One region of the Comamonas sp. CMM02 genome, then DNA from elsewhere that is predicted to be linked to it. Evidence: riboswitches for the same ligand, from Rfam matches in the RefSeq annotation. Region 1 holds a riboswitch; the other holds the start of a gene.
What was found. Region 1 has a riboswitch for thiamine pyrophosphate ahead of thiC (phosphomethylpyrimidine synthase ThiC). Riboswitches for the same ligand answer to the same signal wherever they lie in the genome.
Positions count from the first base shown of each region.

Region 1 (7,593 bases):
TGCGCCATGCTGGTGGTGGCTGTGTGCGGGCACACAGGGTGCTGCCTGGACTGAATGAGGTAGAGCTTTTCTTCCAGCAGCGGCAGCACGCTCCAGCGTCTTGCATTCTTGTCATCAAACAAGATGGCCAGATCCAGCTGGCGGGCATTGAGCAGGCTGGTCAGGTGCCCGGAGAGGGCAGACACCATGTGCAGGCGCACCTCGGGATAGCGCTCACGCATGGCTTTCATCAGTGGCAGACCCAGCACCGATGCAATGGTGGGAGACAGGCCAATGCTCACCGCGCCGGACAGCCGTGCTTGCTGTGCAGCCCGAATGGCCTGCTCGGCATGGCGCAGTGTGAGCTGTGCTTCGTGAAAGAAGGCAATGCCCGCTTCGGTCGGAACCGTGCCTTTGCTGGTGCGTTGCAGCAAGCGGGTGCTCAGCTCACCTTCCAGGCGGCTGATTTGCTGACTGAGTGCGGATTGCACCAGGTTCAGATCCAGTGCTGCACGGCTCATGGAACCGAGTTCTACAACGCGTACAAAGTAGCGCAACTGACGCAGTTCCATAGTCTGTCTGGGGTTTGAGTGGGGAATGTGGCACCGCTGTGCAAAGCTTGGATTACACAGCGGTGAACATAGTCTGTTCTTGCAGTGCTGTGCATGTGAGTAACGCGTATGACTTGGCGAATTTTCCACATCGCAAGGTTTTTGATGGCTGCAATGCTTCCATCTCAAAGGGCTAGGCAGGATACCTGCCGCTGCACGTGCACCAGCTGGTGCAATGGCCGAGGGTGAAAAAGTTTTACCCCTAGGGGGCCGCATGCAGCATGCGCTGTTGCTGCCAAAGGTCGGTATACTTTGAGCAGCTCCGGGGTGTGCGAAAGCGCTGAGATGTAAAAAGAGATTGAAAAATCTCTGATTTGCGAACCCGACGAACTTGATCCGGTTCATACCGGCGTAAGAAGAGCGGGACCCTGACGCAGGGCCAGTGAATGACAGCTTGATGGCATCTCCATGTCCTTGGCCGTGATTCATGCGGCACAGCACACCCCAGGCGCCTCGCGCACTGGGGTTTTGTCTTTTATGGACTGACCTCATGGCGCGTCAGCCATGGCCGGAATCAGCAGATTCTGGTTGGTAAAGACGATACCGAACCCTTGGTATCTCTTGCTTCACCAAGGTGCACCGTGGTCTGTGATGGACGCAGTCCATCGCAAGCTACGGCCAGATCAGAGCCACGCATTCCTCGGAGCGCTTTATCCCCGCTTTGGCCTTTGAGGAGACCGCGATGAACGCACCCGATTCCATCTTTACCCCCGCTGCTGGCAATGCACCAGATGCCACTCGTTTTGCGCAGCTGCTGGCCCAGTCGCGGCAGCCTTTTCCTGCATCCACCAAAAGCTATCTCAGCGGCGCATTGCACCCTGAGCTGCGCGTGCCGGTGCGTGATATTGCACTGACTAACGGCGAGCAGGTCAGTGTCTATGACACATCCGGCCCTTACACCGATCCTCAGGCGCAGATCGACGTGCGCCAAGGGCTGGCCAGCGTGCGCGGTGCATGGATTGAGGCGCGGGGCGACAGCGAGTTCTACGTGGGGCGCCCGCGCATGGCGCTCGATGATGGTGGCAAGCGCGGGGAAGAAGACAACCGCGTCGCGCAACTGCGCGCAGAAGCCGCCGCACTGCAGCGCCAGCCGCGCCGCGCTAAATCTGGCCAGAACGTGACCCAGATGCACTACGCCAAGCGCGGCATCATCACGCCGGAGATGGAATATGTGGCGCTGCGTGAAAACGGTCGCCGCGAGTGGATGCAGCAATACCAGCAAGACACCGCACGTGAAGCGCGTCTGGCCGGTAACAGTCTGGGCGCCTCCATTCCAAAAATCATCACCCCTGAGTTTGTGCGTGACGAAGTGGCCCGTGGCCGCGCCATCATTCCGGCAAACATCAACCACCCCGAAATTGAACCCATGGCGATTGGCCGCAATTTCAAGGTCAAGATCAACGCCAACATCGGCAACTCTGCCGTGACGTCCAGCATCGAAGAAGAAGTGGAAAAGCTGGTCTGGGCCATTCGCTGGGGTGCGGACAACGTGATGGATCTGTCCACCGGCAAGAACATTCACACCACGCGTGACTGGATCGTGCGCAACTCGCCTGTGCCAATTGGCACGGTGCCGATTTACCAGGCACTGGAAAAGGTGGGCGGCATTGCCGAAGACCTGACCTGGCCTATCTTTCGCGACACACTGATTGAGCAGGCCGAGCAGGGGGTGGACTATTTCACCATCCACGCGGGTGTGCGTCTGGCCTATATCCACCTCACGGCGCAGCGCCGTACGGGCATTGTCTCGCGTGGCGGCTCCATCATGGCCAAGTGGTGCATGGCACACCACCGCGAGAGCTTCCTGTACGAGCACTTTGAAGACATCTGCGACATCATGAAGCAGTACGACGTGAGCTTCTCGCTGGGCGATGGTCTGCGTCCCGGCTGCGCATCTGATGCCAACGATGAAGCACAGTTTGCTGAACTGGCTACGCTGGGCGAGCTGACGCAAGTGGCCTGGAAGCACGATGTGCAAACCATGATCGAAGGCCCCGGGCATGTGCCTTTGCACATGATTCAGGCCAACATGACCGAGCAGCTCAAAACTTGCCACGAAGCGCCGTTTTACACACTGGGCCCGCTGACCATCGACATTGCTCCCGGTTACGACCACATTGCATCGGCCATTGGCGCGGCCATGATTGGCTGGATGGGAACGGCCATGCTGTGCTACGTAACGCCCAAGGAACATCTGGGCTTGCCCGATCGTGATGACGTCAAGCAAGGCATCATTGCGTACAAGATTGCGGCGCACGCCGCTGATGTGGCCAAGGGCCATCCGGGTGCACGTTCACGCGATGATGCACTGAGCCAGGCGCGCTTTGACTTCCGCTGGGAAGATCAATTCAACCTGGGCCTGGACCCTGACACGGCCCGCGCCTTTCACGACGAAACCCTGCCCAAGGACAGCGCCAAAGTGGCTCACTTTTGTTCTATGTGCGGCCCCAAATTCTGCTCCATGAAAATCACGCAGGAAGTGCGTGAATTCGCAGCCGCCAAGGGGCTGGCTGAGGGACAGGGCATTGCAGCTGGCATGCAGGCCAAAGCAGAGGAATTTAACCGCACGGGTGGGCAGCTCTACATTCCATTGACCAAAGTGCAGGCATAAGCCGCATGTAGCGGATGACTGACCCAGGTGGCTGGGCGTCCGCTTTGAAAGCACTGAGACATCCACGAAGCGCGACTGAAATGGCTGCTGCCATCAGCAGTGCGCGCTTCGTGGCTCTCGGTGCTTTTGCAGTTTGGAGAGGGCGTTTCTTTAGGGCTTAGAGGCTGGCGCTGATGGCTTGGGCGAGCGCCAGCAAGTCGCGGTCAGCACCTCGCTTGCCAACGACCATCAGGCCCACTGGCAACTCGCCTTGAGAGCGGGGCAATGGGATAGAAGCTGCAGGCAGGTCGTAGAAGTTGAAGACGGACGGGTTGCGCAGAACCAGCATGTTGGTGCGATTGAACTCTGCCGCGTCGTCCAGGCTTTGAATCGTCGGAGCAACGACTGGAACTGTTGGCAGCAGCAGTACATCGAAGTCTGCGATGGCCGCATCGAGCTGCGGCTGCAACTTGGCACGCGCTTGCTGCACGGAAACGTAGTGTGAAGCTGCAACCGTTTGCCCACGGGTAATACGTGCTTTGACCAGCTCGTCCAGCTGATCGTCTGTGCCATTGGCAAACAGCTCCTGGTGGATCTGAGCCGCCTCACAGGCAATCAAGGTGCCGTTCTCCTGGAGCTTGAATGGCGCGCCAAGCAGGTGGTCCAGATCCGCGTCCACGGCTTTGATGCCGCTGGCTGTCAACTGCCCCAACGCTGATTCAAACGCTTTAAGCACTTGCTCATCCGCATGCGTAAAGAGCAGGCCACGAGGGATGCCTACACGCAGGCCATCAACGCTTCGCACAATCAATGGCTCCCATTTCTGGCCAGCCAGTACGGCATCGGTCTTGGCGCAGTCAAGCACATCATTGGCCAATGGGCCAACGGTGTCCAGCGAGTACGACAGGGGCAATGCCCCTTCGCGTGTCACCCGCGCCTGCGTGGGCTTGAAGCCGGTGACGCCGTTCAGCGCTGAGGGAATGCGGATGGAGCCTCCGGTGTCGGAGCCAATGGCAATCTCGCACATGCCGCGTGCCACAGCAACACCCGCACCAGAAGACGAGCCTCCGGGGATGCGGCTTGCATCCTTGGCATTGCCAGGCGTGCCGTAGTGCGGATTGATGCCGATGCCCGAGAAGGCGAACTCGGTCATGTTGGTTTTGCCAATGATCACAGCGCCTGCACAGCGCAGGCGCTGCACGATGACCGCGTCTTGCTGGGCCGGTGGTGCTGTGCGCAGCACCTTGGAGCCAGCGGTAGTGGGCTCGCCAGCCACATCAAACAGGTCTTTGATCGACACGATACGGCCATCGATAGGGCTCAAAGAGATGCCAGCTGCGGCACGGGCGTCGGCTGCTGCAGCCTCTGCCCTTGCGGATGCGGTGTAAACCTTGACGAAGATGCGAGCACCTTCATCACCAGCAGCGGCAATGGCTTGCAGCGCTGCTTCGGTTCGTTGAACACAATGTTTGGACATGGCTGCAATCTTTATCAGGCAACTTCGGGAAGGATTTCAATTTCGTAGCGGTGGTGCAGCGAACGGTTTAACACCGGATCGTGCAGCTCCATCTCGAACACTGTCGATGGGCGAATGCCACCGATAGCGCCAACGGTGCCACAGGTCATCACAGTGCCTTGCGCAAATGTACCGTCGTAGCCGCTGATCAGATCGCGCGGTGTGCGCAGGGTAGACATGGGGCCATCCTGGTACTGCTTGCGCTCACCATTTTCAGTGATCCAGGAGCGCAGGATCAAGGAGTCGATGTGCTCTTCCACATCAGCGTACAGCCAAGCGTCTTTGGCCGCTGGCTTGGCGCACACCTGTTTGGACAAGGCCACGCTGTAAGCCTCCAGCTTGCGGTCTGTATGGTCAGAGGCAATGCTCAGGCACAGCTGACCTTCGGCTTCAAACACCAGTGCTTCGATTTCACCGGATGAGTGCGGGCCCACGACCTGCACCACAGGCTCTTGCGTGAACTGGTTTGCACCAATGCGGTAGTACAGGGGAACGCTGGTTGGGCGCGGCACGCCAATGGCGGCCAGCTCTTCGATGTGGTGCTCAATGGCGGCAATGTCACGGCCAGCCCAGCCCGCAACGATCAGGTGGTTCAGTTCAACTTCCACGGCACGGGTCTGCCCTTTGGATTCGATGTTGAAGGTAGCTTGCATTTGTATTTCCAATGATTTCAAAAACAGTTAGCCGAAGGTGGTGGGCATCCACATGGCAATGGCCGGGAAGAGGGCCAGCAGCAGCAGCATCACGAACATGGCTGCGACAAAGGGCAGTGAACCCACGATCACATCGTTCATGGAGCCAGACTTGCGCAAGCTCTGCACGACGAAGAGGTTCATGCCCACAGGTGGGGTGATCAAGGCGGCTTCAACCAAAATGATGATCATGATTCCAAGCCATACGGGGTCGTAGCCCAGACCGATCATCACGGGGGCCACGATGGGGATCGTGGTGATCATCATGGACAGCGTTTCCATGAAGCAGCCCAGCACCAGATAGAAGATCACCAGGACCAGCAACATCCAGCCTGCAGACAGACCCAGGCCACCGATGAAGTCAGTAATCGCATTGGTCAAACCCGTTGCCGACATCACGAAGTTCAAGAAGGCCGCGGCGATCACGATCAGCATGATCATTGCGGTGGACTTCATGGTGCCTTCGACAGCTTCGCGCAGCATGTTCAAAGACAGGCGGCGGTAGAACGCCGCCAGCACCAGCGCACCGAACACGCCCAGCGCAGCAGCCTCTGTAGGGGTTGCCAGACCTGCGTAGATCGATCCCACCACCAAAAAGAAGATGCCCAGCGGAGGCAGCAGGTTCACCAGGCTGCGAAAACGCTCACCCCAGCTGGCGTGGATCTTCTTGCCACCCCATTGAGGCTTGAGAACGCAGGCGATGATGATCGTCAGGATGAACAGCCCCGCCAGCATGAAGCCGGGGATGATGCCGGCCAGATACAGCTTGGGCACGGAAGAGTTCGTGAGAACGCCGTACAGCACCAGATTGATCGACGGCGGAATCAAGATGCCCAAGGTGCCACCAGCAGCCAGGCTGCCCAGAAACAGGGATTCCTTGTAGCCGTGCTTCTTGATCTGTGGAATAGCCACAGTGCCTACGGTGGCAGAAGTGGCCACGCTGGAGCCGGAAGTGGCCGAGAACAGCGTGGACGCACCAATGTTGGCGTGCATCAAGCCTCCGGGCAGCCACGACAGCCACAGGCTCATGGACTGGTACATCTTCTCTGCCAGGCCGGCGCGCAGCAGCACCTCGCCCAGCAAGATGAACAAAGGAATGGCGACCAGCAGGAACTCGTTGTTGGAGTTCCATGAAATTTCGCCAAGTGCTCGCGTCAGCGGAAGCTCAGAAAACATGGGGTCCAGGGTCAGGCCCAGAACGCCAAGGGCGGCGCCAACCGGGATACTCAACCCGATAAGCACCAGCAAAATGGTCATTGCGGTTGCAATCATGCTTTCACCTGCTCTCTCTCGGACTGGATCAAACGCTCGCCGTTGGCGGCCTCTTCTTGCGCTTCTTCTTGTGCGGAGCGAACACCGCACAACAGCTGCAATGCACCGATGTCACCAGTCACCAGCAGGTAAGACGATCGGGCAAGCATCAAGGTCATCACGATGCACATCCAGGCCAGACCGATGAACCACATGCCCTGTGGAATCCAAAGCGGCGTTGCCATGGTGGAGTTGGCCGTGGAGCTTTGTATCCATGAAGCGGCCAGCACGTCCCAGGCGTAGTAGGTCAGAAAGACCATGAAAACGCCCAGAGCCACGACAGAAAGCCAGTCCAGAAACGCAGCCAGCTTGAGGGGCAGTTTCTGGTAGAGCACGTCCACACGCACATTGGCGCGCTGGAGGGTGGCAAAGGCCAGTGCCCAGCTGGTGCTGATGGCAAAAGCAAAGCTTGAAAGTTCATCGGCACCACCGGTGGTGAAGTTCCAGAACTTGCGGGCGACAACGTCAAAGCAGATAAGCAAGACGCTGGCAATGAGAAGAGATCCTGCTGCCCAGACCGCGTACTGTGAGAGTACGTTGGCCAAGCGAAGCGGAGCCCACTGTTTTTGTGCAGCTAAGTTCATGACTCGTCCCTTTAAAGCTTGGCGGACGAATCCGCCAATTTCATGCTGTTTAAAGAAGAATTACTTCTTTGCTGTCAGGCCCACGACCTTGCCGATCGTTGCGTTGAAATCACCCACGCATTGCGCGTTGCAGCGAGCAGCCCACTTGGTCAGAACCTTCTCTTCAAAGATCTGCTTCAGCGCGGCCTTGTCAGCTTCGGTCGGCTGGACCAGAACCATCTTGCCCTTCACGGCTTCCTTGCAAGCAGCTGCGCCTGTGTTGCAGTCGTAGCCTTCCTGGGTCTGTTTTGCCGCGCCAGCCCAGATGTCA
Region 1 covers NZ_JACUZW010000001.1:831,932-839,524, forward strand. Annotated here, with positions in the region: gene IB213_RS03835 (LysR family transcriptional regulator) at 1-551, opposite strand, end outside; TPP riboswitch at 844-965, shown strand; gene thiC (phosphomethylpyrimidine synthase ThiC) at 1,273-3,201, shown strand; gene IB213_RS03845 (amidase) at 3,359-4,657, opposite strand; gene IB213_RS03850 (DUF2848 domain-containing protein) at 4,672-5,349, opposite strand; gene IB213_RS03855 (TRAP transporter large permease) at 5,377-6,660, opposite strand; gene IB213_RS03860 (TRAP transporter small permease subunit) at 6,657-7,283, opposite strand; gene IB213_RS03865 (TRAP transporter substrate-binding protein) at 7,344-7,593, opposite strand, start outside.

Region 2 (7,593 bases), on a different contig from region 1:
GGTCACTTGCCTGGTGACTGGGTGATGGATTTGCTGGCAGGCGCTGGCGGCCTGCGCAAAGAGCTGGGCTCGCAGCGCATTCACACGCACAACGGACACGGTACGGGTTGTACGCTGTCATCGGCGATTGCTGCGCACATGGCTCTGGGCTTTGATTTGGTGGCTGCTGTGGAAAGTGCGCGCACCTACATTGTCGGGGCCATTGCTTCCGGGGCGCAGGTGCACACAGGCAAAGGGCAGGGGCCACTGAACCATGGCTTTGCGCCGCTGCCACAAGTCATCTTCCGTAGCTAAGCGTTCTTCAGGGCGGGCACGTTAAAAATACAAAACGGCGCTGAAAGCGCCGTTTTTCTTTGGGTGGAGAGTTGCCACATTGCAGCTCTTACCAGCCCCAGCCCAGTTTTTCCAGCATCCACCCCTCCTGGCCTTCAGACGTTTGCACTTTGGCCCATTCGTCTTGCTTTTGAATGGTTTTGACAATGTCGTATTTCTTCAGCTTGGTGACCACGCTGTGGCTGGTGCCAGGGCCCGAGCGCAGATTGACGGTGTCGGCTTTCACCAGAAAGTGAGGTTCGGTCGATGTCAGGGGTTTGTGCACCCAGCCCAATGGCCCCTCAAAGTCTTTGACCTTGACCCAATCGTCTTGCTTGGCGATCACTTCTACGGGGTAGCCGTTGATCAGCTCCCAGGCAATTTCGGATTGCGTGCTGGGTTTTGCACGGATGTTGACGGTTTTGCCCTTGATGCTCAAAAACTCTTGTGCGTGGGCCAACGTAGGGGCGGAGGCGAGAGCGCCTGTCAGCAACAGGGCAGCAATGCCGCCGCGGCGCAGGCGGCCGGTCAGGTGAAGGGCAAGTTGAGGCAGCACGCGGTAATAACTCCTGTGAATCAATGGTTGAGGCACTTACGTATAACGCGTTGCCTGCAATGGCATGAATCATGCCTTGGATGGCGCTTCTGATTTTGGATTTGACACGCAAAAAGCAGAGCGAAATCCTGACGTCATCGCGTTGCGGCCGATATTAAGTGATGAAACGTCTAGACACAACTTGCAAATTGCCCTCACTTGATCACACGCGGGATGCTGGTGTGCGCGGTAACCAGCGCGCCAAGACAAAGCAGACAATCAATGTTGGCACTGAGCGGCCAGCTTCTGCTGCAATCGAGGGCAGGAGATGGTAAAACGCCACGCCCGACAGCCACAGCAGCACTGCAGGCCAATGGGTATGGTGTGCATCTTGCAGCCACTGGGCAGCTTGGGACAGGCGCTGAGGTGCTGACTGCCATGCCAAACGGCCCAGGATGACACCAAACAAAGGCACAAACACGGAGCTGAGCATCAATAAAAATGGCTCAATGCTGTGCATGGGCAGTACCAGTGCAAGCAGAACGCACACCAGCGTCAGAGCCAGGCCCCAGCGGCGTAGAGTCCAGCGCGGCACGATGCTGTGCGCGGCCATGGCCCCTGAGTAGGTGTCGCCATATGCATTGTCTACTTCGTCAATCAAGATCAAGGTCAGTGCAATCAATCCACCCTGGGCCAGCAGCAAGGCGGTGACCAAGTCGGCGCTAGGCAGCGTCAGTGTCACCAGGACACCCAGACCGTAGCACCACATATTGGCTGCGGCATAGCCCAGCCATGTGCCGCGCAGGGCGCTACGGCCATCGCGGCCGTGGCGTGCATAGTCGGCCACGAGGGGGAGCCAGGAAATAGGCATGGCAATGACCAGATCCATGGCGGGTAACCAGCCCATGCCGCCCGTGCCTTCACGATGCCACAGACTGTGCCAGCCTTGCTCCATTGCCAGGCCCACAAAGTGCCATGTCAGCCATAGCAGTGAAGCGATCACCAGTGGCAGTGCCACACGTGCGATCAGCTGGCGCACCAGCTTGAGCATGGAGCCACTGATCAGCAGCGCAATCACGCCACCCCAGACCAGTGTCATCACCACAGGCCAGAACGTGGACACCATGCCACCTGCCTGACGTGCAATGGCAACGCTGGCATCGCGCATGACCACCAGTTCAAATGTGCCCCAGCCAATGAGCTGCACCAGATTCAGCAAAATAGGCAGTTTGGCAAATTGACGACCGTACACATGCGTCATCAGTGCTGCGCTGGACAAGCCTGTATCGCAGGCAATTTTGGCCATCCAGCCCAAAAGGCCTGCACCTAAAGCTGAGCCTAAAACAATCGCCAATACGGCTTGCTGGGTAGACAGTGCCGGCAATAAATAGGCACCAACCTGCATGACCAGCAAGCCAACGCCCAGGCTGAACCACAGGGCCGCGTGGTCGCGCAAGGCAAACACCCGTTCAGACGGCAAAGTCTGTGACAGCGCCTGGTTAGCGGGTGTGGAAGAAGAGGGGCTCATTAAATGCTCCGTATGCCAACGAAGCAGGGGCCGTGACAGGCGAGCACCCGGGCAGCGCTCAAAGCGTGCGGGTGCATAGGCCAGCTGAACAGCTTCCCTGCGCGAGGATGATCTCAATCAGGTTCAAAGGGACTCTCTCAGCCCTCTGTCTGCGACACAGGGCACCCCTAGCGAGTTGCTGCAGGAAAGCAGCGGGGCGATTGTGCCACGTTGTTCAGAGAAGTTGCGCAGGCGCAAATCTGCCGCAGATTGCACTGTCTTTGCTATTTGATCTGCGGTGCGCGCAGTCGCGCATATTTGATAATGGGCGCCCATGCTAGAGCAGCTGCGTCACAACCGTCGATTGCACACCATCGTTTTTATGGTGTTTACAGCGCTATGGCTGGTAGCGCTGCTTTCTGGTGCGCGCGTGCGTGGGCTGGCGACGAGCAGCGATTCGCTGGCTGTTGCGATGCACGAAAGCCTCTGTATTTCAGAGGCAGAGGGTGCGGCTAGCACCCTGGTTCAGATGCCGCTTTGGGTGGGGGCACAGGTCGATCAAGACCACAGCAGCAATCCACACAGCGATCACCAAGATCCGCAATGTTTGCTCTGTATTGCACTGAGTCCGCCGCCTGCGTGGTCATTGCAACTGGCTCAATACCCTGAGCCCGCCTACCTGGAAAACTGGCGGCGCCCGGCACATTTCCCTCCCTCCTTGCAGGTGGCGGCGCAATTGCCGCCCCGTGGACCTCCCGTTTCCGCGCGCGTTTGAAACGGGCGCATTCCTTGTGGATGCGCCGATCCCTCATTCAAATTTGCCTTGACCCGCATGCACGCAGGGCAGGCGTGCCTGCACGCTTGTGACTTTTGCAGCAGGGAAGGGGCGCGGATTTTTGCAAGATGAATAAACAATTTTGGGCACCGCGTGGCCCTTTGACCCCCGGCGTGTGTGTCTGGGCGTGTGCATCCGTGTTTTCAATGGCCTCTGTCAGCCGGGCTGCAATGCCTGTTGAGCAAGGTGAGCGACTGCCAGAAGTCGTTGTGACGGCGATTCACGATCACTCTTTCGCGCAGGTGGTCACCGACCCTAAACAGCCGCGGCAACCTATTCCTGCCAGTGATGCGGCGGATTACCTCAAGAGCATTCCTGGTTTTTCTGCCATCCGAAGTGGTGGATCGAACAGCGACCCCGTGTTTCGGGGGCAGTTTGGCTCACGGCTGCCGCTATTGACCAATGGCTCGCAGTTGATGGGCGCTTGTCCCTCGCGCATGGATGCGCCCAGTTCGTACATCTCCCCAGAGACCTATGACCAGCTCACCTTGGTGAAAGGGCCGCAAACCGTGCTGTGGGGGCCTGGTGCATCGGCGGGGGTGGTGCGTTTTGATCGCCTGCCACCTGAATTTACCGAGCCTGGTGCGCGTGGTTCTGCCAGCGTGCTAGGTGCCAGCCATGGCCGCAATGACCAGCGTGTGGAGCTGGAGCTGGGGAATGCCAGCATGTTTGCTCGGATGAGTGCCAACCGCGCGCACAGCCAGGATTACCAAGATGGTGCCGGGCGTCGCGTGCCTTCAGCCTATGAAAAATGGAACACGGACGTTGCGCTGGGCTGGACCCCCGATGCCCAGACTTTGCTGGAGTTAAGCGCTGGCGCTGGAGATGGTGAGGCGCGGTATGGTGCGCGCGGTATGGACGGCACCCAGTTTCGTCGAGAAAGCTGGGGGCTGCGCTTTGAAAAGCGCCAAATCAACAGCTGGCTATCCAAAGTGGAGGCACAGCTTTACCACCACAACGCAGACCATGTGATGGATAACTTCAAGCTGCGAACACCCCCAGCGTCAGGAATGATGGCGGGTGGCATGGCCAGCAATGTGCGCCGCATCACAACAGGAGGGCGCGTCGCAGCCACTGTGCAACCCGCGGCGCAATGGGAGCTGACCACAGGCATGGATATGTACACCAGCCCGCACGACAAGCGCACAGGAACGCCACTGCTGCCTTTCCAGACAAAAGAGCGTGTGCGCGATGCCAAGTTTTCTAACTGGGGATGGTTTGCAGAATTGGGCTGGCAGGCCAGTGTGCAGACACGCTGGGTAGGGGGCTTGCGTCTGGATCAAGCCAAGGCGCAGCGCTATGGCGCGGCACAGGTCGATACACGCAGTAGCTCGGCCATGCCCAGTGGCTTTCTGCGCTGGGAGCACGTGGCTGCGGATGGCACAACGGTCTATGCAGGGGTTGGCCATGTTCAGCGCTTCCCTGATTACTGGGAGCTGATCTCGCCGGGCAATAGTGCGGTGGGCAAAGGCAATGCATTCGTAACACTCAAGCCCGAAAAAACCACCCAGCTGGATGTGGGCGCGCAATGGAAAAGTGACAAGGCTCAGGCCTGGGTGTCTGCTTATATGGGCGTGGTGCAGGACTACATCTTGCTCAATTACCCGGGCATGACCTCCAGTGTGCGTAATGTAGATGCACGTACTGCGGGCTTGGAGCTGGGCGGCAGCTACCGCTTGACGCCGTCATGGACAGGGCAGGCCACATTGGCAGGAACCTGGTCGGACAACCGTACTGATCACCGGCCCTTGCCTCAAATTCCACCTGCCGAACTGCGCTTAGGGCTGGATTACGCCCAAGATGCATGGACCGCCGGTGCTCTGTGGCGTCTGGTCCCGGGCCAGCACCGGTATAGCTTGGATGAGGGCAACATTGTGGGGCGTGATCTGGGGGCCAGCTCTGGTTTTGGCACCTTGGCCATCAATGCGAGCTATCGCGTGAATTCGCACCTCAAGTTGCTCGCGGGTGTTGATAACTTGTTTGACAAAGACTATGCAGAGCATTTGAACTTGGCAGGCAATGCAGGCTTTGGTTATCCCGGGTTCGCTCGCTTGCAAGAACCTGGCCGCACTGTCTGGGTGCGTGCAGATTTCCAGTTCTGATGCAGTTCAGCGCAGCGACCAGGTAAAGGCATAAGCACACCCTTGCCGCACTGCGGTAAGGGTGCTGTCCCTTAAAATTAGTGCCATGCCCAATCTCTATGACACCCTGATCGCTATCTTGCGCGAGCACTGGAAAACCCACAACAACGCGTATCCACAGCGCATTGAGTTAAGTGCGAGTGATATGCAATTGTTGAAGGGTGAGCGAACGCTGGTCAATGAAACGATGAACTTCAAACTCACTGACGGATGGGAAGCCAGCTTTCACGGCACCCCGGTGCAGATCGGTGATGTGTCCTGCGTGATTGATCTTCACGGTGCGCGCATTCCAGTGGTGCCAGTGCACACAGATAAGCAAGCGTAGCTGAACATCCGAATGGCTTTTGGCGCTGATGTCGTCAGCGCTGTTAGTCACCCAAAAAGCATGGCAGGTTTTCTTGCCATGCTTTTTTTATGGCCGCTGGCGCATGCAGTCTTGGTGGCGTAGATATGGGCTGTGGTCCGAATTACTTCGTGCTGTTTTTTGCATGCTGGGCCGCTGTTGGGCATGCCTGTCGGCTCATCGGCGGGGATAACCATGTTCCGCACAGCGGAAATTTCGAATAAAAAAACCACATATTCGCGCTAAGCACGAATGCAGGCTTATTGAAAGAAGTCCTTTGAAGACAATAAGTTAAGGGTTAACCCTTTGTGTTTTGGCTTTGTAAAGCGAAAAGTGTCACTTTCTGGACAAATTGGCCATGTGAGGTCTGCTCAAGCGCGAAACGTGCTGGTCTCTGACGCGACAATGGTCTGGTTTTCAGTCACAGAAACGACAGGCTATGGACGATCCGATTCTTACTATCGAAGAACGTGAAGCGATCAACTCAGGTCGCTGGTTTTCATCCCTTTCACCTTCTCTCAGGCACGACATTCTGCGATGCGCTTACGTCAAACGATTCAAAGATGGTGCGTTAATTTGCGCCCGCGGCGAAGCGCCGGAAGAATGGTTTGCGTGCGCCAGGGGGGCGGTTCGCATCAGTTCCACATCGATCACGGGCAAGCAAATTACGCTGACCTATGTCGAACCTGGGCTGTGGTTTGGGGATACCTCCATTTTCGACGGGGATCGACGCACCCACGACGGGTATGCGCACGGCTCCACCACGCTGCTGTGCGTGGCCAAGGCAGATTTCAAACGCATTTTGGCAACACACACAGAGTTTTACGAAGCCATGCTGTGGCTGGCGGCGCGCCGCATTCGGCAGCTCTATGGTTTGGTGGAAGACTTGAACACGTTGCCACTGCGGGCACGTCTGGCCAAGCAACTGCTGCATCTGGCTCGCAGCTATGGCATTCCCAGCCTTGCCAATGGCGAGGAAATTCGTATCGGCCTGCAACTGGCGCAGGAAGAGTTGGCCCAACTGCTCGGGGCATCACGCCAGCGCGTGAACCAAGAGCTCAAGGGCATGGAGCGCGAGAACATCATCCGGATCGAGCCGGGTGGGTTGGTGGTGCGCGACCGCGATGGGCTTTTGCGCATCGTGGAAACTGACCTTTAAAGACGTATGAGCAACTTTGACCATTTTGTAGGTACCAAACCCGTCTCTGAGGCACATGAATTTGATGTCCAAGTGCTGAGCACATGGATGGTGCAGCACGTTGCAGGCTTTGAGGGGCCAGTGACGGTAGAGATGTTCAAAGGGGGGCAGTCCAACCCTACCTACAAATTGATCACACCGGGGCGCAGCTACGTCATGCGTTCCAAGCCCGGCCCGGTAGCCAAGCTGTTGCCGTCTGCGCACGCCATTGAGCGTGAGTTCAAGGTCATGAGCGGCCTGGCGGGTACCGATGTCCCTGTGCCGCACATGTACGCATTGTGTGAGGACGAGTCCATCATTGGCCGCGCCTTCTTCATCATGGAGTTCAAAGAGGGGCGCATTCTGTGGGACCAGTCTCTGCCCGCAATGACCAACGCGCAGCGCGGTGAAATTTACGACGAGATGAACCGCGTGATAGCGGCGCTGCACACCGTGGATGTGCACCAGCAGGGTCTGGCTGACTACGGCAAGCCCGGCAATTATTTTGAACGCCAAATTGGACGCTGGAGCAAGCAGTACACAGCCTCCGTCACGCAGCCCATCCAAGAGATGGACCAGTTGATGGCGTGGCTGCCAGCGAACATGCCCGATAGCGCCAGGGACGAGCGCAAGGTCTCCATCGTGCATGGTGACTACCGGCTGGACAACGTCATGTTTGCTCCTGATGCTGCCAAGGTCATCGCCGTGCTCGACTGGGAGTTGTCCACACTGGGCCATCCCCT
Region 2 covers NZ_JACUZW010000002.1:849,593-857,185, forward strand. Annotated here, with positions in the region: gene thiD (bifunctional hydroxymethylpyrimidine kinase/phosphomethylpyrimidine kinase) at 1-294, shown strand, start outside; gene IB213_RS09090 (SH3 domain-containing protein) at 383-868, opposite strand; gene IB213_RS09095 (cytosine permease) at 1,071-2,375, opposite strand; TPP riboswitch at 2,453-2,554, opposite strand; gene IB213_RS09100 (hypothetical protein) at 2,689-3,129, shown strand; gene IB213_RS09105 (TonB-dependent copper receptor) at 3,258-5,291, shown strand; gene IB213_RS09110 (hypothetical protein) at 5,377-5,655, shown strand; gene IB213_RS09115 (Crp/Fnr family transcriptional regulator) at 6,113-6,832, shown strand; gene IB213_RS09120 (phosphotransferase family protein) at 6,839-7,593, shown strand, end outside.
Region 2: another riboswitch for thiamine pyrophosphate. It lies ahead of IB213_RS09095 (cytosine permease); the one in region 1 lies ahead of thiC (phosphomethylpyrimidine synthase ThiC).